One region of the Achromobacter sp. ISS7 genome, then DNA from elsewhere that is predicted to be linked to it. Evidence: predicted binding sites of a transcription regulator. Region 1 holds the regulator's gene; each other region holds the start of a gene.

Region 1 (4,815 bases):
GTCTTCCACGGAGACGGTACCCGCCTATCTTGCGCCTGCCGGCGCGAAAATGCACCCCCGCGCGCGTCCGGGATATTTGTTCAGCTTGGTGTCAACAATGATCGCGAGTCGGGCACGCGGCTTGCGGCCCCTGGCGCGGAATGCGGCTCGCGGCGCATTGCGCCGTGCACGGGGCCGCGCGGCTTTCCTGGCGGGTCTGGCGGTTGCGTTGAGTGGGGCGCGCGCCCTACTTGCGCGGCGGCTCGATCACCGTGCAGGCGGCCGCGCCGGCCGGCGCCAGGGCGTTCTCGCCCAGCAGCGCGCGCGCGCCGCAGACCGAGCTGAACATGCCCTTGTTCTCGTGGCCGACGCCGGTCACTTCGAAGCCGGCGCGGTGCAGCGTCACCGGCCGGTTGCCGCGCGCGGCGACGATGCGCTCGTATTGCAGGTAGGCGGTGCCGCGTGCCAGCCGGGTGGCGCCCTGGGCCTCGGCGCCGCAGGTCTTGTCCAGCAGGCGATGCTCGGGATTGTTGTCGGCGCCGCCCAGCAGGTAGGTCACGTCGCGCGCCGCGTAGCGGATGAACAGGCGCGTGTCGTCGGTTTCCTGCGCGAACGGGGGCAGCTTGTCGGTGCCGTACTTGTACTGGTTGTAGGTGGGGCAGATGCCGCGCTCGTAGGGCGCGTAGCCCTTGCCGTCGGGACGCGGGCGTTCCTTGGTCAGATACAGGTAGGACGAGGGATTGGCCACCACGTAGCGCACGGCGATGCCGTCGCGGCGCAGCGGGCCGTCGATCTGGTTCAGCACGGCATAGCGCTGCACCAGCTGGGCGCCGCCGGAGTGGCCGGCCAGCACGATGCCGGCCAGGGTCGGCAGGCGCTTGCGGTCGTCCAGGCTGCGCAGCAGGTCGTCGATCACCTGGAACGAGCTGACCGGCGCCGGCCGGCCATTGGCCTGCACGCTGTCCTCGCCGTCTTCCCAGCTGGACTTGCGCCAGGCCGCCATGCCGGCGTAGCCCGAGTCGATCACGCCGACGAAGCGCGGCGCCAGGATCAGGGTGTCGTTGGCGCGCGCCGGGTTGGCCGCCAGCACCGTGGCGACGGTTTCGTAATAGGCGTCGGCGTTGCGCTTGACCCCATGGAACACGATCACGATTTGCTTGATATCGCTCAGGTCGCCGCGCGCCAGGTTCCGGTTAGCATAGACCGGTACCTTGTAGCGGTGGCCGGGCTTGCCCAGTTCGAGCGTCTGCCAGCGCGGAATCACCACGCGCTTGGGGGCGGGCGCGGGCTCGTCGTAATCGTAGGGATCGGGCAGCGGCGTCTGCGCGCGCGCCGCCAGGGGCAGCAGGGCCGCCAGGGCCAGCGCCGCCGCGCCCAAGGCGCCGCGCGAGCGCGGCAGGCGCGGCGCCGGATGGGGCTGCGCGGCGCCGGGTACGGCTGTGCGGCGCATGGCGCGGGCGGGCGTCAGCAGCCCTCGTGGCCCAGCAGTTGCTTGAGCGCGGGTTGGTCCAGGATGCGGACTTCGCGCTGGTTGATGCGGATCAGGCCATCGCGCGCGAAGCGCGAGAACAGCCGGCTGACCGTTTCCAGCGTCAGGCCGAGATAGTTGCCGATTTCCTCGCGGCTCATGCGCAGCACGAATTCGGTCGACGAGTAGCCGAGCGACGCATAGCGTTGCGACAGGTTGAGCAGGAACGCGGCCAGGCGCTGTTCGGAACGCATCGAGCCCAGCGACGCCAGCATCTGGTGCGAGCGCGTGATCTCGCGGCTCATCAGGCGGCGGAACTGCTGCTGCAGCGAGGGCAGGTGGGTGGCCACGCGGTCGACTTCGTTCAGGCGGATCACGCAGACTTCGGAGTCTTCCAGGGCGACGGCGGCCGAGACGTGCTTGCCGTCGAGCATGCCGTCCATGCCGACGATCTCGCCGGGCAGGTGGAAGCCGGTGATCTGGATCTGGCCGGTGGCGTCTTCGAGCTGCGTTTTCAGGCTGCCGAAGCGCACGCCGTAGACGGCGTCCAGGGGGTGATCCAGCGAATACAGCGTCTTGCCCTTTTCGAGGCGCACGCGCTCTTTCACCAGTTCGTCCAGCTTTTCTACTTCGGCGGCTGCCATCCCGACCGGGACACACACGTGGCCCAACATACACGTGGAACAGTGGGCGGCATCAGGGGCAACGGGAACCCGTTTTTGCATACGATGACCTTTATAGTGCCCGGACCCGGCGGGTAGCCTGGAGGGGCTTAAAGCGTGAAGACAGGTCTCCATTGTAGTCCGTTGTTACTACGGGTGTCTTACGGGGCGTTTTGCAGCGCATTCCTACGGCGGCATCCGGGCCGGACGGGCCTGGCGGTAGGCGACCCAGTCGTCGCCGTCGATGTCCGCCGCCGTCCCGCGCCAGGCCGGGTCGATGGGGTAATACTCGCAGGCCACCGGGGCGGCGCCGGGCGCCAGCGGCCGCGCCAGCACCGGCCGGCGCACGAAGCAGCCGGGCCGCCCGGGCGCGTACTCCTCGATCTCATCCATCAGGGCGACCAGGGCCGGGTCGACCTCGTAGATGTCGCCCCGCACCCGCCGGCCGTCGGCCACCGGGAGCAACCCGGGCCAGTCGCCGAAATCCACCAGCATGCCGGGCACGGTGGCCGCGCCCACGTGGCGGGCCGGCGGCAGGCCGCGGCGGGCGGCGGCCTGCGCCAGGTCGTTGATTTCGCCCGCGCGTAGCGTGCCGTAGACAAAAACGTATATGCTCATAGTTCAGATTGTTGCTGCACGCGGATGTGTCCACGGACATAAAGCCATGAGGCCGGCGAGGTATTGAAATACTCGCATCCGGCCGCATATTCAGGTCATCGAGCCCGCCGGCGCGTATCGGTCAGGCTCACCAACAAGCCACAACGACCATTATGCGATTCGACAAACTGACTACCAAGTTCCAGCAAGCCCTGGCCGACGCTCAGAGTCTGGCCGCCCGCAACGATCATCCCTACATCGAGCCCGTCCACGTGCTGTCGGCGCTGCTGTCCGACGCCGATAGCGGCGCCGGCAGCCTGCTGGCGCGCGCCGGCGTGGCCGTCAACCGGCTGCAGCCGGCCCTGGACGCCGCGCTCAAGGCGCTGCCCCAGGTGCAGGGCGACGACAACGTCCAGGTCGGCCGCGACCTGCAAGGCGTGCTGACCCGCACCGACAAGGAAGCCGCGCGCCGCGGCGACACCTACATCGCGAGCGAGCTGTTCCTGCTGGCCCTGGCCGACGACAAGGGCGAGGCCGGCCGCATCCTGCGCGAAGCGGGCCTGCAGAAAAAGGCCCTCGAGGCCGCCATCGACGCCGTGCGCGGCGGTGAAAACGTATCCGGCGCCGAAGGCGAATCCAACCGCGAGGCCTTGTCCAAGTACACCATGGACCTGACCGAGCGCGCCCGCCAGGGCAAGCTCGATCCGGTGATCGGCCGCGACGACGAAATCCGCCGCACCATCCAGATCCTGCAGCGCCGCACCAAGAACAACCCGGTCCTGATCGGCGAACCCGGCGTGGGCAAGACCGCCATCGTCGAAGGCCTGGCGCAGCGCATCGTCAACGACGAAGTGCCCGAGACCCTGCGCGGCAAGCGCGTGCTGTCGCTCGACCTGGCCGCGCTGCTGGCCGGCGCCAAGTTCCGTGGCGAATTCGAAGAGCGCCTGAAGGCGGTGCTCAAGGAACTGTCGCAGGACGACGGCAGCAACATCGTCTTCATCGACGAGCTGCACACCATGGTCGGCGCCGGCAAGGCCGAGGGCGCGATGGACGCGGGCAACATGCTCAAGCCGGCGCTGGCGCGCGGCGAGCTGCATTGCATCGGCGCCACCACGCTGGACGAATACCGCAAGTACATCGAGAAGGACGCCGCGCTCGAACGCCGCTTCCAGAAGGTGCTGGTCGACGAACCCGATGTCGAGTCCACCATCGCCATCCTGCGCGGCCTGCAGGAACGCTACGAGATCCACCACGGCGTCGAGATCACCGACCCGGCCATCGTGGCCGCGGCCGAACTCTCGCACCGCTACATCACCGACCGCTTCCTGCCCGACAAGGCCATCGACCTGATCGACGAGGCCGGCGCCCGCATCCGCATGGAAATCGATTCCAAGCCGGAAGTGATGGACAAGCTCGACCGCCGCATCATCCAGCTCAAGATCGAGCGCGAGGCCGTCAAGAAGGAAACCGACGACGCCTCCAAGCGCCGCCTGGGCGTGATCGAGGACGAGCTCGAGAAGCTGCAACGCGAGTACAACGACTTCGAGGAAATCTGGAAGGCCGAGAAGGCCGCGGTGCAGGGCACCCAGGCCATCAAGGAAGAAATCGACAGCGTGCGCGCCGAGATGGCCGAGTTGCAGCGCAAGGGCCAGTTCGACAAGCTGGCCGAGCTGCAGTACGGCAAGCTTCCCGACCTGGAAGCGCGCCTGAAGGCCGCCGAAGTGGGCGCGGCCGAGGCGGCCGAGGAAGCCGAGGGCGGCGAAGGCCGGCCGCGCCTGCTGCGCACCCGTGTCGGCGCCGAGGAAATCGCCGAGGTCGTGTCGCGCGCCACCGGCATCCCGGTGTCCAAGATGATGCAGGGCGAACGCGAAAAGCTGCTGCACATGGAGGAATACCTGCACAAGCGCGTGGTCGGCCAGGACGAGGCCGTGCGCCTGGTGTCCGATGCCATCCGCCGTTCGCGCGCGGGCCTGGCGGATCCGTCGCGGCCGTATGGCTCGTTCCTGTTCCTGGGCCCCACCGGCGTGGGCAAGACCGAGCTGACGCGTGCGCTGGCCGAGTTCCTGTTCGACTCCGAAGAGCACATGATCCGCATCGACATGAGCGAAT
Region 2 (4,815 bases), 500 kb from region 1:
GCGGTGTAGATGGCGAAGAAGTTCTTCTTGGGATCGTCGGTCACCTTGCCGTCGTTGGGCAGCGGGATGATGTGTTCGCCGTTGGCGAAGACGTAGCCGGTGCGCGGATAGCGCTGCGGCCGCAGGCCGTGCACGCCCGAGACGTTGGGCAGCTCGGTGATCTTGTCGGTCTTCATCACGTCCAGGCGGATGCGGGCGACGCGGTTGTTGGCCTTGTCGTTGATGAAGAGGTAGCGGCCGTCGTAGGTGCGGTCGGTGAACGACAGGTGCGGGTGGTGGGCGTCGCCATTCAGGAACACGCCGCCCTTGTCCTTGAGGTATTCGCGGGTTTCGGGCGTCAGGCCTTCGGTGAGGATCTTGCGGCTTTCGTTGGTGCGGCCCCAGCCGGTGGCGCTGCAGTGGTTGAAGACCGGGATGCGGACCAGTTCGCGCATCGACGGCAGGCCCAGCACGCGCACTTCGCCCGACTGGCCGCTGGAGTTGAAGGCATAGTATTCGTCCAGCTCGCCCGGCGCGACGTGGCCGCTCTGGCCGGCGGCGCCGGCCTTGGCGTCCTTGCCGTGGGCGGTGGACAGCTGCGCGCCGCCCACCAGGCCGGCGGCGCCGGTGATGGCGGCGGTTCCCAGGAAGCTGCGGCGGCTCAGGCCGGTTTTGTCGGGGTTCTTGTCGGACATGAATAACTCCTTGATAGGAACGGCGTCTCGCGCCGCGGAACGGAAATCAGGATTCGGAGGGCGCGGGCGGGTTCGGGTTGGGCGCGCGGTGCAGCACCACTTCCTGCACCGCCGGCTCGCTGTCTTCGGCGCGGCGCCGCTCGCGCTTGCCGTGCTTCTGGATCAGGTGCGGGCACTTCTGCTTGTGGTGGTAGAGCATCTGGCAATGCAGGCACTGGATGCACTCGTTCGGGTTGATCTCGCCGGTCGGCTCGATGGCTTGAACCGGGCATTCCTTGGTGCAGCGTTGACAGGGGTTGCCGCAGTCGCGGTAGCGGCGCAGCCAGTCGAAGATGCGCAGCCGCGCCGGAATCGCCAGCGCCGCGCCCAGCGGACAGAGGTAGCGGCAGAAGAAGCGTTCGATGAACAGGCCCGCCGCCAGCAGCGCCACCGCGAACAGCACGAACGGCCAGTCGCGCACGAAGCGCAGGATGATGGCGGTCTTGAACGGCTCGACCTCGGCCAGCCGCTCGGCCAGCGCCAGGTCGTACAGCGAGAAACCGAACAGCACCAGGAAGATCACGTACTTCAGCGTCGACAGGCGCTGGTTGACGCCATGGCGCACCGTGACCTGGCGCAGGCCCAGGCGCTTGGCGAAGCGGTTGGCCAGTTCCTGCAGCGCGCCGAACGGGCACAGCCAGCCGCAGAAGGCGCCGCGGTTCCAGAACACCATCGAGATGGCGGTGGCGCACCACAGGATGAACACCAGCGGGTCCATCAGGAAGTAATCCCAGCGGAAGTCGGTGCGTAGCGCCGAGAAGAACGTCAGCACGTTGACGATGGACAGCTGCGCCTGGCCGTACCAGCCGATCCAGAACAGCGCGAAGGCCAGGAACGCCAGGCGCAGCCGGTCATGCAACAGCGGCCGGCTGGTCAGCTGGTCCTGGAAGAAGAAGATGCCCACCAGCACGATCAGCGCCACCGTCAGGATCGCCACCTGCGCGGCCTTGCCGCGCCAGATCTGCTGCCACAGCGCGGGCGGGGCGGCGTCCTCGGCCGCCGTCTCGGGGGCCGGCGCCGAGGCGGCCGGCGCGGCGCCGGGCGCGACGCGGGTGTAGCGGTCGGGCAGGGCGTACGGCAGGTCGAACGTGACGAAGGCCTTGTCCGACACGCTCAGCACGCGTTGCACCATCAATTGCAGTCGCCACGGCTTGACCGGGTCGAACGCGGCGTCCTCCGGCACCACGAACAGCGCCACTTCGCGCAGGGCCGGCGCGCCTTGCGCGGCAACGTCGGCCAGGCGCTGGTGATTGCGGTCGCGGAAGCGGAAGCTGCCTTCGTCCTGGATGATCTCGATGCGGTCGAAGATGCCGCCGCGCACGTAGCCTGAGCCCTTGAACGAATAGGCGCCGTTGCCCGCCACCAGGATGGCCTGCTGGCCGGGCTTCAGGCGCTCCTTCAGGCGCTGCCATTCCGCGTCTCCAAGCAGGCTGCGGCCGATGGACGGCACGCTCGCCAGCGCCACGTACAGGTCGATGAAGACGTCGTCGTCGGCCGTTTCCTGGCCGCGTTCGGCCGCGTCCTGGCGGCCCGATTCGCGGAACACGCGGTTGACGTCCTCGGGCGCCAGCCGCAGGTTGCGCACCGCGCCGGCGTCGAGCAGGGCCTGCCAGGATTCGACCGCGTCGCGTGAACCGTCGATCTGCCGTGCAGGCGCAGCCGCGGCGGCGGGCGCGGCGCTGGCGGCGCCAGCGCCCTCCACGCCATAGGCGCGCGCCACCGCGATGGCCGAGCGCGTGATGCTGTCGCCGATCACCATGAGGGTGACGGTGGCGCCGCTGATGATGTCCACCGGCGGCGGCGCGCCGTGGCGCGGCGGGCTGTCGATGAAGTTCAGGCCGACGTAGCCCTGGATGAAGTGATCGACCTTGGCTTGCGGAATGCCGATCAGCACGATGGGCTCGTGGTGCTCCACCAGCCGGGCGCCGACGATGCGGCCGTTGTCCGCTAGCCCCACCAGCACGTCGATGGGCTTGCTGGAATAGCCGCGGGTGTTGACCACGTCGGAGGTCAGGTAGAGGCGTCCCACGGCGCGCTCGCCGGCATAGACGCGCGCGGTCATGGGCTTGCCCTCGGGCGGGCCGATGCGGTCGGCGCCGGGGAAGAGGTCGGCGACGGCGACGGTCTTCAGGAAGTCGGGCAGCCGTTGCGCCTGGACGGCGGTGGCGGCCAATGCACAGCACAACAGCAAGAGGCAGAGGAAGACCCGGACGGCAAGCGAGGATCCGCGCTGGACTCCCCGATGCGGCTCGTGCCGTGCGCCGCGATGCGCCCCGCCATTTGTCGCACCGCTTGTCGCGCCATTTTCCCCGCTACGTGCCTTGCCACCTGCCCCGCCACGTGCCCCGTAATGTGCCGCCAGACTGCCGCGCATGCTTCGACTCTTTGTTGGTGTTGGTTTGCAGCCATCCTACGAATCGATGCACGGGCCCACGTTGCGGATTGTCAAAATCGTCGGCGTAATCAGTAATAGCCCTATTGACCGTAGGGATGTGCGCAGGTAAGCGCGCTTCACTTGATGCGCATCAAGCGGCTTGCCGGGGGGCCCTCCTAGACTGGTGCGCGGTGGCGTTGCGGGCGGAGTCCGGCAGCGCGCAGATACACCGTTCAGTCATCGGAGAAGATTCAATGCTTGCCAAAACCACCCTGGCCATCCTGCTGTCGGCCGCCAGCCTGCCCGCGCTTGCCGCGCAATGCGAAGCCACCGTCGAAAGCAACGACGCCATGCAGTACAACGTCAAGGAAATCGTCGTCGACAAGAGCTGCAAGCAGTTCACCGTGCACCTGAAGCACGTCGGCAAGATGGCCAAGGTCGCCATGGGCCACAACCTGGTGCTGACCAAGGACGCCGACAAGCAGGGCGTCGCCACCGACGGCATGGGCGCCGGCCTGGCGCAGGACTACGTCAAGGCGGGCGACACCCGCGTCATCGCCCACACCAAGGTCATCGGCGGCGGCGAATCCGATTCGGTCACGTTCGACGTGTCCAAGATCGCCGCGGGCGAGAACTACGCCTACTTCTGCTCGTTCCCCGGGCACTGGGCCATGATGAAGGGCACGCTCAAGCTGGGCGGTTGAGTCCGTCCGGGCACGAGCGCGAAGCGAACCGGCGGCCAACGCCGGTTTTTTTTGGCGTCAGCAAGGCGCTCGCTTGTGCCACGGAGAAGGATCAGAGTTGCGTGGGGTTGGGGGCATCGCCGTACACCTCGACCGGATCGAACACCTTCTCGCTCTCGGTGAACGCCAGCGGCCCGGCCGCGTCCTGTCCGTGGGGCACGGCGCGGTAGAAGCAGGAGCGATAGCCGACGTGACAGCTCGCGCCGCCGTCGATGTCCACCCGCAGCCAGATCGCGTCCTGGTCGTCGTCCACGCGGATCTCGCGAACCTGCTGAATCAATCCGCTGGTGGCGCCCTTGTGCCAGAGCGCTTGCCGCGAGCGGCTCCAGTAATGCGCCTGGCCGGTCCGGATGGTCTGCTCCAGGGCTTCGCGATTCATGTAGCCCAGCATCAGCACCTCGCCGCTGCCGGCATCGGTGGTGACGCAGGCGATCAGGCCGTGTTCGTCGAACTTCGGCGCCAGCGCCCGGCCTTCTTCCACCTGTTCGATGGACAGGCGCGGCGCGAACAGGGCGTTGCGGGGTGGGGGCGTTTCTTGGCGCATGGGACACACTCTTTCAGGAATCGAGGGATGGCGAGGCCGGCGTGGCTTCCAGGAACCGCAACGGCTGTCCCGGCGGGACGGTATCGACCAGGGCCTCGTCGCGCACGACGGCATGGCCGCGCACGACGGTGTGAATGGGCCAGCCCGTGACGCGCAGGCCGTCATACGGCGTCCAGCCGCTGACGCTGGCGATCCAGTCGTTGCGGATGGCGCGGCATGCCTGGAGGTCGACGATGCTGAAATCGGCGTCATACCCCAGCGCGATGCGGCCCTTGCCTTCGAGGCCGAACAGGCGCGCCGGGCCGGCGCTGGTCAGGTCCGCCAGGCGCGGCAGGCTCAGGCGGCCGGCATGCACGTGGTCGAGCATCAGCGGCAGCAGGGTCTGCACGCCGGTCATGCCGCTGGGGGATTGCGGATAGCGCCTGGCCTTCTCCTCCAAGG
Region 3 (4,815 bases), 2.1 Mb from region 1:
TCGACGTCGACCCGCTGGTGCGCGCCGAGAAGGCGCTGGCCTACAAGCTGCGGCAACTGCCCGGCCGCAAGGTGCTGCTGACCAACGCGCCGCTGCATTACGCGCGCGCCGTGCTGCGGCGGCTGGGCATCCTGCGCCAGTTCGACAGCCTGTGGGCCATCGAGCACATGCGGCTGCACGGCGAGTTCCGCCCCAAGCCGTCGCCCGCGCTGCTGCGCTACGTGCTGGCGCGCGAAGGCGTGCCGGCGCGCCAGGCGGTGCTGGTCGAAGACACCCTCGCCAACCTGCGCGGCGCGCGGCGCGCCGGACTGCGCACGGTGCACGTATTCCATCCCGGCACGCCCTTTTCGCGCGGTCGCGCGCAGCGGCCGTCGTATGTCGACTTGCGGGTAAACTGCGTCAGTGATCTGCTGCTGCGCCGGCGTCCCTTGCGGGGCTAGCGCCCCCTCCCCCCACCCCTGCCTGCGTACCACCAGACCCGTCCATGGCGAGCAAACCCGGCGAGCGCAAGACCCAGATTCTGCAGACCCTGGCCGAGATGCTGGAGCAGCCGCACGCCTCGCGCATCACCACGGCGGCGCTGGCCGCCCGCCTGGCGGTCTCGGAAGCCGCGCTCTACCGACATTTCGCCAGCAAGGCGCAGATGTTCGAGGGACTGATCGAGTTCATCGAGACCAGCATCTTCACGCTGGTGAACCAGATCGCGATCGCCGAGCCCTACGGCCTGTCGCAGGCGCACCAGACGGTGTCGATGCTGCTGACGTTCTCGGAGCGCAACAAGGGCATGACGCGGGTGCTGACCGGCGACGCTCTGGTCACCGAGGACAACCGCCTGCAGGAACGGATCAACCACATCAATGACCGCATCGAGGCGTCGTTGAAGCAATCGCTGCGCATCGCCGTCACCGATGGCGGCCTGCCGCCCGAGGCCAACGTGGCCGCGCACGCCAGCCTGCTGACGCACCTGGTGCTGGGACGGTGGCTGCGCTATGCCCAGAGCGGCTGGCGCGTGGCGCCCACGCTGCACCTGGACGAACAATTGCGCCTGGCGCTGGGCTGACCCCATTCGCGCCATAACACGAACGAATTAACGGTCCCGCACGACTGTCGTTGCGTTATTTGTATGTTTTCATGCAACATTCGCAGGGTTGCGATTTTCGCGGGCGGACGAGCATAATCTCCGGATCGGTTTTCCGACAAGCACGATTGTCCCTCGAGTTGATATGCATCAATACGGGTTTTCCTTAATGCCGTCACGATCATTCTGTAGCGTCGGCACTTCGTTTTGATCCAGCCCAGGGCTGTGACGAGGTGCCGTCAGTTTGACCTCAACCGGAGATGGATATGACTGCGGAAACCGCTGTCCCTGCCTCGCAAGCCCCCAAGAAAGCCAAAATTCCGATCGGCCTGGTCGCCGGTTTCCTCGTCATGATCGGCGTGCTGATGATGCCCCTGCCGGCGGACCTGCCCGTCGCCGGCCATCGCATGTTGGCGATCCTCGCATTCGCGGTGGTGGTGTGGATCACGGAAGCCGTGTCCTACGAAGCCAGCGCGATCATGATCACGACGCTGATGGCCTTCCTGCTGGGCACCGCGCCCACCGTGAAGGATCCGCAGGTGCTGTACGGCACCTCCGCCGCCATCAGCATGGCGCTGACCGGCTTCGCCAACTCGGCGCTGGCGCTGGTCACCGGCGCGCTGTTCATCGCCGCGGCCATGACCTTCACCGGACTGGACCGGCGCATCGCGCTGGTGACGCTGTCCAAGGTCGGCACCAGCACGCGCCGCATCCTGATCGGATGTATCGCGGTGACCATCGTGCTGAGCCTGGTAGTGCCCAGCGCCACCGCCCGCAGCGCCGCCGTGGTGCCCATCATGATGGGCGTGATCGCGGCCTTCGGCGTGGACAAGCGCTCGAACATCGCCGCCGGCATCATGATCATCGTGGCGCAGGCCACCAGCATCTGGAACGTCGGCATCCAGACCGCCGCCGCGCAGAACCTGCTGACGGTCGGCTTCATGGAAAAGATGCTGGGCCAGCGCGTGGCCTGGTCGGACTGGCTGATCGCCGGCGCCCCGTGGTCGCTGATCATGTCGGCCGTGCTGATCATCATCGTCCTCAAGCTGCTGCCGCCGGAAAGCGACAGCATCGCGGGGGGCAAGGAAGCCGTCGAGAAATCGCTGCTTGAACTGGGCCCCATGACCGGCGCGCAAAAGCGCCTGATGGCCGTGTCCGTCATGCTGCTGCTGTTCTGGTCGACCGAAGGCAAGCTGCACAAGTTCGACACCACCTCGACCACCTACTTCGGCCTGGTCCTGCTGCTGCTGCCGCGCTTTGGCGTGATGACCTGGAAAGACGTGCAATCGCGCATCCCATGGGGCACCGTGATCGTGTTCGGCGTCGGCATCAGCCTGGGCACCGCGCTGCTGACCACGCAGGCCGGCCAATGGCTGGGCAACCAGGTGGTGGCGCATACCGGTCTCGACCATCTCGGCCCGCTGGCGATCTTCGCGATCCTGTCGGCCTTCCTGATCATCATCCACCTCGGGTTCGCCAGCGCCACCGCGCTGACCTCGGCGATGCTGCCGATCCTGATCTCGGTGCTGGCCACGCTGCCGGGCGACTTCAGCCGCCTGGGCATGACCATGCTGCTGGGCTTCGTGGTGAGCTACGGCTTCATCCTGCCGATCAACGCGCCGCAGAACATGGTGTGCCTGGGCACCGAAACCTTCAACGCCAAGCAGTTCGCCAAGGTCGGCATCCTGGTCACCATCATCGGCTACGCGCTGATGATGCTGATGGGCATGACCTACTGGCGCTGGCTCGGCTGGCTGTAAGGAGATCGCATCATGAAAATCTCCATTGCCCAAGCCAATGAATACGGCCGCCGCGTGCTGATGGCGCAAGGCGTGCCCGAGGACATCGCCCGCGACGTGGCCGAGCACCTGGTGGAGTCCGACCGGGTCGGCTACACCAGCCACGGCCTGTCGATCCTGACCAACTACCGGCGCGTGCTGAGCGAAGGCCTGGCGCAGGGCGACGGCCGCCCCGAGCTGCTCAACGACCGCGGCGCCATGCTGGCCTACGACGGCCACAACGGCCTGGGCCAGTACGTGGGCAAGGTCGTGATCGAGCAGGCCATCGAACGCACGCAGGCGCACGGCCAGTGCATCCTGACGCTGCGCCGCAGCCATCACCTGGGCCGCATGGGCCACTATGGCGAGATGGTGGCGGCCAAAGGCCTGATCCTGCTGGCCTTCACCAACGTGATCAACCGCGCGCCCACGGTAGCGCCGTTCGGCGGCGCGCGCGCCTGCCTGACGACCAATCCGCTGTGCTTCGCCGGCCCCCTGCCGGGCGGCCGCCCGCCGTTCATCGTCGACATGGCGACCAGCTCGATCGCGGTCAACAAGGCCCGCGTGCTGGCGGCCAAGGGCGAACAGGCGCCGCCGGGATCGCTGATCGACGCGCAAGGCAATCCGACCACGGACCCGGGCGCGCTGTTCACCGATCCGCCCGGCGCGCTGCTGCCCTTCGGCGGCCACAAGGGTTACGCGATGGGCCTGGTGGCCGAGCTGCTGGCGGGCGTGCTGTCCGGCGGCGGCACGATCCAGCCGGAACATCCACGCAACGGGGTGGCGACGAACAACATGTTCGCGCTGCTGCTGGATCCGCAGGTGGACTTCAATACCGACTGGCGCTCGATGGAAGTGGGCGCGTTCATCGACTACCTGCATGCCTGCCCGCCGCAACCGGGCGTGGACGGCGTCCAGTACCCGGGAGAGTACGAAGCCCGCAACCGGGAGCTGAACGCGGATTCCCTGGAATTCGCCCCCCCCATCTGGGAGGGGTTGAAGAAGCTGGCTGTGGACCTTGGGGTGTCTGACGCGTTGCCTTGAAGGTTTGTCGGGTGTTTGTGTTTGCGGGCGGCTTGAGGGTTCTTGAGCCGCCCGTTGCGTTGGCGGGCGGGGGCGGCGGGGCTACGATTGCGGTCCGGAGCGTTCGCTCCGGACTGCCCCTGCGTCAACCTCGTACGCCTTCGGCTCCCTTCGGTTTCCCTCGGGCGCATCTACACGCCCCGCCGCCCCCGCCCGCCAACGCAACGGGCTCACGTCGTCTTGGTTTCGCCATTGCAGGGACGAGCGGTGTACTTGGCGTTTTTGCCAACGACTGGAATGGAGGGGAGGATCTTGCGGGGCCCGCCCAAAGCCGGCCGCGCGGGCGGCCTTTTTGGGCTTACGCGATGTGGGGCGTCGCGAGGGCGGCGGCGCCGCTGGTGGGGCGACGTGTGGTGTTGATCGGCGTCGTGGGTTGAAGGCTGGCATGCGGACCCATCAGAACCCCGCTCATCGCCAGCGCAAAGCGAACACCACCCCGACGCCGCACATCATGTATGCCGTTGATGGCCGCCCGCGCGGCCGTCCACGGCGGGCGACGCAAGACTCTCTCCTTACCCCACGCTGCAGCAGCGCCACCTTCCTCGACACCGGTAGCCCGGGGCGGTGGGCGCACGGGTGGGCGCGCCGTTCAGATGCGCCCGACGGAATCCGTAGGGAGCCGAAGGCGTACGAGGATGAGGAAGGGGAAGTCCGGAGCGAACGCTCCGGACCGCAATCGTAGGCGCGTCCACCTGTGCGCCCACCGACCCGGGTGACCTACGAAGAAAAAAGGTCAGCTCTTGACCGATCTATGCCGACTGATGCTCATCATGATCCCAAACGCGATCCCCATGGTGAACAACGCCGTCCCCCCATAGCTCATGAACGGCAATGGCACGCCAACGACAGGCAATATCCCCGTCACCATCCCCACGT
Region 4 (4,815 bases), 660 kb from region 1:
TGTCCGACGCCGAGCGCCAGCAGCGCCGCCACGCGCTGGTGCGCCTGTCGCTGGCGTGGCTGGCGATGATGCAGGTGATGATGTTCGCCTGGCCCGGCTACCTGCGCCACGAAGGCATTCCCAGGGACGCCCTGGACACGCTCGACTGGGCCATCGTGCTGATGAACTGGGCCAGCCTGGCCCTGACGGTGCCGGTGGTGCTGTATTCGGCCTGGCCGATCTGGCGCCACGCCGGCGCCAACCTGCGCCAGGGCCGCGCCGGCATGGACGTGCCGGTGGCGCTGGGCATCGTCGCCGCCTTCATCCCCAGTGTCTACGCCACCTACTCGGGCCACGGCGAGGTCTATTTCGATTCGGTCACCATGTTCGTCGCGTTCCTGCTGACCGCGCGCTACCTGGAACTGTGCGCACGCCAGTCGTTCGGCGGCACCGCCGGCGGCCAGCGCCATGCCAGGGTCGAGGCCCAGCGCCAGCGGCTGGGCGCGGGCGCCGACCGGCTGGCGTCGCGCTTCGTGATGGCGCAGGTGGCGCTGGCGCTGGGCGCGGCGGCGGCCTGGGCCTATATCGACCCGGCCCACAGCATCCCGGTGATGGTGGCGCTGCTGGTCATGAGCTGTCCCTGTGCCATGTCGATGGCGGTGCCCACCGCCATGGCGTCGGCGCATTCGGCGCTGGCGGCGCATCCGTCCATGCCCGACGCCGCGCTGGACGCGCTGCTGGCCCAGGCGCAACGCAAGGCGCGCCAGAACCTGCACGGCTCGCTGGTCTGGCACCTGCTGATGACGCCGCTGGCGCTGGTCGGCTGGGTCACGCCCTGGCTGGCGGCCATCACCATGCTGGTGTCGTCGCTGGCGGTGGCCTACAACTCCTGGCGGCTGTCGCGCCAGGACTGGTCGGGCAGCCTGGCGCCCGGCGGCGCGCTGGAAGCCGCGCCATGACCATCCTTTATCTGCTCCTGCCGCTGTCCCTGCTGTTCGTGCTGGCCATCGGCGTGTCGCTGTGGTGGGCCGTGTTCAACGGCCAGTACGACGACACCGACAACGCCGGCACCGCCATCCTGCGCGACGACGACAGCGGCCCGGCCGCGCGCGGCTAGATCCCCCTCTGGCACCGGGCATTGCGCAGGCGGCGGCCATCGGGCAGCCGTCCGATCCGCCGTGTCCGCCGCCCGGCCATGGACGTTGCGCCGGCGCTGCGGGTTCCCCTGCACGGCCAATAGGGTTTGATTCACATCAACCCCGGTTTACGCGCGACCCCCCATCATTGAAACCTGAAGCTAATTGTTTCTTTTGGGGGAAGGGTGATGAACGATTGCGCCGCAATCGCAAGCAAGGCCGATACCTTCAACTATCGCATCGTGAGGCAGTTCGCGCTCATGACGGTGGTCTGGGGCATTGTCGGCATGGCTGTGGGCGTTTTTCTCGCCGCGCAGCTGATTTGGCCTCAGTTGAATTTCGACACCGCCTGGCTCAGCTACGGCCGCCTGCGTCCGCTGCACACCAATGCCGTGATCTTCGCCTTTGGCGGCAGCGCGCTGTTCGCGACCTCGTACTACGTGGTCCAGCGCACCTGTCAGGCCCGCCTTTTCTGTGACCGGCTGGCCGCGTTCACCTTCTGGGGCTGGCAGGCGGTCATCGTGGCCGCCGCCATCACGCTGCCGCTGGGCTACACCAGCAGCAAGGAATACGCCGAACTGGAATGGCCGATCGACATCCTGATCACCCTGGTCTGGGTGGCCTACGCGATCGTGTTCTTCGGCACCATCATCAAGCGCCGTTCCAAGCACATCTACGTGGCCAACTGGTTCTTCGGCTCGTACATCCTCACCATCGCCATCCTGCATATCTTCAACAACATCGAGATGCCGGTGACGCTGTGGAAGTCGTACTCGGCCTACGCCGGGGTGCAGGACGCCATGGTGCAGTGGTGGTACGGCCACAACGCGGTCGGCTTCTTCCTGACCACCAGCTTCCTGGGCATGATGTATTACTTCGTGCCCAAGCAGGCCGGCCGTCCGATCTACTCGTACCGCCTGTCCATCGTCCACTTCTGGGCGCTGGCCTTCACCTACATGTGGGCCGGGCCCCACCACCTGCTGTACACCTCGCTGCCCGACTGGACCCAGTCGCTGGGCATGACGTTCTCGCTGATCCTGCTGGCGCCGTCGTGGGGCGGCATGATCAACGGCATCATGACGCTGCAGGGCGCCTGGTACAAGCTGCGCACCGATCCGATCCTGAAGTTCATGGTGACCGCGCTGTCGTTCTACGGCATGGCCACGTTCGAAGGCTCGATGATGTCGATCCGCACCGTGAACGCGCTGTCGCACTACACCGACTGGACCATCGGCCACGTGCACTCCGGCGCGCTGGGCTGGGTCGCGATGATCTCGTTCGGCTCGCTCTACTACCTGATCCCGCGCCTGTATGGCCGCGAGAAGATGTACAGCGTCAAGGCCATCGAGCTGCACTTCTGGATCGCCACCATCGGCGTGGTGCTGTACATCGCCGCGATGTGGATCGCCGGGGTGCAGCAGGGCCTGATGTGGCGCGACACCGCCGCCGACGGCACGCTGGTCTACAGCTTCGTCGAGGAACTCAAGACGCGGGTGCCGTACTACCTGATCCGTCTGCTGGGCGGGGCGCTGTTCCTGTCAGGCGTGCTGGTCATGGCCTGGAACGTGTGGAAGACGGTGCGCGGCGCGCAGGCGGTCAACCCCGCCATCCCGCAGGACGACCCCCACGCCACCCGCGCGCCGGCTGTCGCCGCGCCCGCGCCGGCCACCGTTTGACGAGGACATCATGGCCAACAAGCAACAAGGCTTTTTTTCCCACCAGACGCTCGAGAAGAACATCGGCTGGATGATCATCGCCAGCATCCTGGTGGTGTCATTCGCCGGGCTGGTGCAGATCGTGCCGCTGTTCTTCCAGCACAGCACCACGCAGCCGGTGGCGGGGGTCGAACCCTACAGCCCGCTGCGCCTGATGGGCCGCGACGTCTACATCCGCGAAGGTTGTGTCGGCTGCCACTCGCAGCAGGTGCGCCTGCTGGCCGCCGAAGTGCAGCGCTACGGCTCGTACTCGCTGGCTTCGGAGTCGGTGTTCGACCACCCCTTCCTGTGGGGCTCCAAGCGCACCGGTCCCGACCTGGCGCGCGTGGGTGAACGCTATTCCGACGACTGGCACCGCATCCACCTGCGCAACCCGCGCAAGGTGGTGCCCGAGTCCAACATGCCTGCCTACCCGTGGCTGGAAAAGACCGTGATCACCGGCCAGAACGTCGAGCAGCGGATGCGCGCGCTGCGCGCCCTGGGCGTGCCGTACACCGACGAGGAGATCGCCGCGGCGCCCAAGGCCATCGAGGGCAAGACCGAAGAGGACGCGCTGGTGGCCTACCTGCAAGGGCTGGGCGTCGGCGTGCGCAAGGCGCAGCAGGCCAGGAAGGCGGAAGAGGCCAGGAAGGCCGAGGAAGCCAGCAAGGCCGCGCAGCCGCCGGCCGCCGCCGCGCAACCCGCGGCCACCGGAGGCTGACCATGGCCCTGCTGAGCGCAATCGTCACCGCCATCTCGATGGCAACCTTTTTCGGCATCGTCTGGTGGGCCTGCTCGCGCGGCCGCCAGCATGCCAACAGCGAATCGGCCATGTTGCCGTTCGCGCTGCCCGATGAGTTCGGGCCGGCACAACAAGATGGAGCGGATCGGTCATGAGCGATTTCGTCAATGGCTTCTGGGGGTATTTCATCTCGATCGTCGCGGTCGGCGGCGTGGTCTGGTGTGTGTGGCTGCTGTACACGCAGCGCCGCTGGCTCAGCACCAAGCCGGCCAACGGCCAGGTCGAGGACACCGGCCACGTCTGGGACGGCGACCTCACGGAACTGAACAACCCGGTGCCCGGCTGGTGGACCTGGATGTACCTGCTGGCCTGCGCCTTCGCGCTCGGCTACCTGTTCTTCATGCCCGGCCTGGGGTCGTACAAGGGCCAGCTCGGCTACAGCAGCGCCGACGAAGTGGCGCAGCAACAGGCCAAGATGGCCGCGGCCGTGCGCCCGATCTATGCGCGCTTCGAGACCATGACCGTGCCGCAGATCGCCGCGGACGCGGGCGCCCGTGAAATCGGCCAGCGCCTGTTCCTGAACACCTGCGCGCAGTGCCATGGCTCCGACGCCAAGGGCGGCCCGAGCTTTCCCAACCTGACCGACGGCGACTGGCTGCACGGCGGCTCGCCCGAAGCCATCATGCAGACCATCACCAACGGCCGCATCGGCATGATGCCTCCCTGGAAATCGGCCATCGATCCCAAGACCGCCGCCGACATCGCGCAGTACGTGCGTTCGCTGTCGGGCCTGACCGCCGATCCGGTGCGGGTGTTCCGCGGCCAGCGCGAGTTCGCCAATTTCTGCGTGGCCTGTCACGGTGTCGACGGCAAGGGCAACCAGGCGCTGGGCGCGCCCAACCTGACGGACGACGTCTGGCTCTACGGCAGTTCGGAGGCCACCATCGTCAAGACGATCCTGGACGGCCGCGACAACCGCATGCCGGCGCACGGCGACATCCTCAGCCCGGAACAGATCAAGATCCTGACCGCCTGGGTCTGGGGCCTGTCCAACAAGCCGGATGCGCAACAACCGGCCACGGCAGCCGCCTCGGCCAAGTAGGCATCGCCACATAGGTGGGGGCGCGCCGCGATGGCGGCCCCCATATCACATGGACTTACCGCACGGAGCAGCACATGGATGATGGGTCAAGCGCAAGCGTCAGCAGTTCGCCTGGCGGCGACCCGCCACCCTGGCGGCCGCACGTGCGGCCGCCGCGTCCTG

What was found. The regulator FNR, encoded in region 1, switches genes on or off when oxygen is low (the NO sensors DNR and NnrR bind a similar motif). The targets are predictions, from matches to a motif close to TTGATNNNNATCAA.
Region 2: a site for FNR is predicted at 3,229-3,242, ahead of azu (azurin). Genes of this name have one in related genera too.
Region 3: a site for FNR is predicted at 1,219-1,232, ahead of AC1HFW_RS22765 (DASS family sodium-coupled anion symporter). Genes of this name have one in related genera too.
Region 4: a site for FNR is predicted at 1,223-1,236, ahead of ccoN (cytochrome-c oxidase, cbb3-type subunit I). Genes of this name have one in related genera too.

What each region holds. Positions count from the first base shown of each region.
Region 1 is NZ_JAWRZD010000001.1:2,959,435-2,964,249, reverse strand. It holds gene AC1HFW_RS13290 (hypothetical protein) at 227-1,429, opposite strand; gene fnr (fumarate/nitrate reduction transcriptional regulator Fnr) at 1,444-2,172, opposite strand; gene AC1HFW_RS13280 (gamma-glutamylcyclotransferase family protein) at 2,296-2,727, opposite strand; gene clpB (ATP-dependent chaperone ClpB) at 2,880-4,815, shown strand, end outside.
Region 2 is NZ_JAWRZD010000001.1:3,460,018-3,464,832, reverse strand. It holds gene nosZ (TAT-dependent nitrous-oxide reductase) at 1-674, opposite strand, end outside; gene AC1HFW_RS15380 (4Fe-4S binding protein) at 721-2,886, opposite strand; gene azu (azurin) at 3,342-3,791, shown strand; gene hisI (phosphoribosyl-AMP cyclohydrolase) at 3,883-4,374, opposite strand; gene AC1HFW_RS15365 (dihydroorotase) at 4,388-4,815, opposite strand, start outside.
Region 3 is NZ_JAWRZD010000001.1:5,014,446-5,019,260, reverse strand. It holds gene AC1HFW_RS22775 (pyrimidine 5'-nucleotidase) at 1-440, shown strand, start outside; gene slmA (nucleoid occlusion factor SlmA) at 485-1,060, shown strand; gene AC1HFW_RS22765 (DASS family sodium-coupled anion symporter) at 1,345-2,838, shown strand; gene AC1HFW_RS22760 (Ldh family oxidoreductase) at 2,851-3,900, shown strand; gene rodA (rod shape-determining protein RodA) at 4,673-4,815, opposite strand, start outside.
Region 4 is NZ_JAWRZD010000001.1:3,616,525-3,621,339, reverse strand. It holds gene AC1HFW_RS16190 (hypothetical protein) at 1-938, shown strand, start outside; gene ccoS (cbb3-type cytochrome oxidase assembly protein CcoS) at 935-1,096, shown strand; gene ccoN (cytochrome-c oxidase, cbb3-type subunit I) at 1,304-2,791, shown strand; gene ccoO (cytochrome-c oxidase, cbb3-type subunit II) at 2,802-3,530, shown strand; gene AC1HFW_RS16170 (cbb3-type cytochrome oxidase subunit 3) at 3,533-3,706, shown strand; gene ccoP (cytochrome-c oxidase, cbb3-type subunit III) at 3,703-4,653, shown strand; gene ccoG (cytochrome c oxidase accessory protein CcoG) at 4,728-4,815, shown strand, end outside.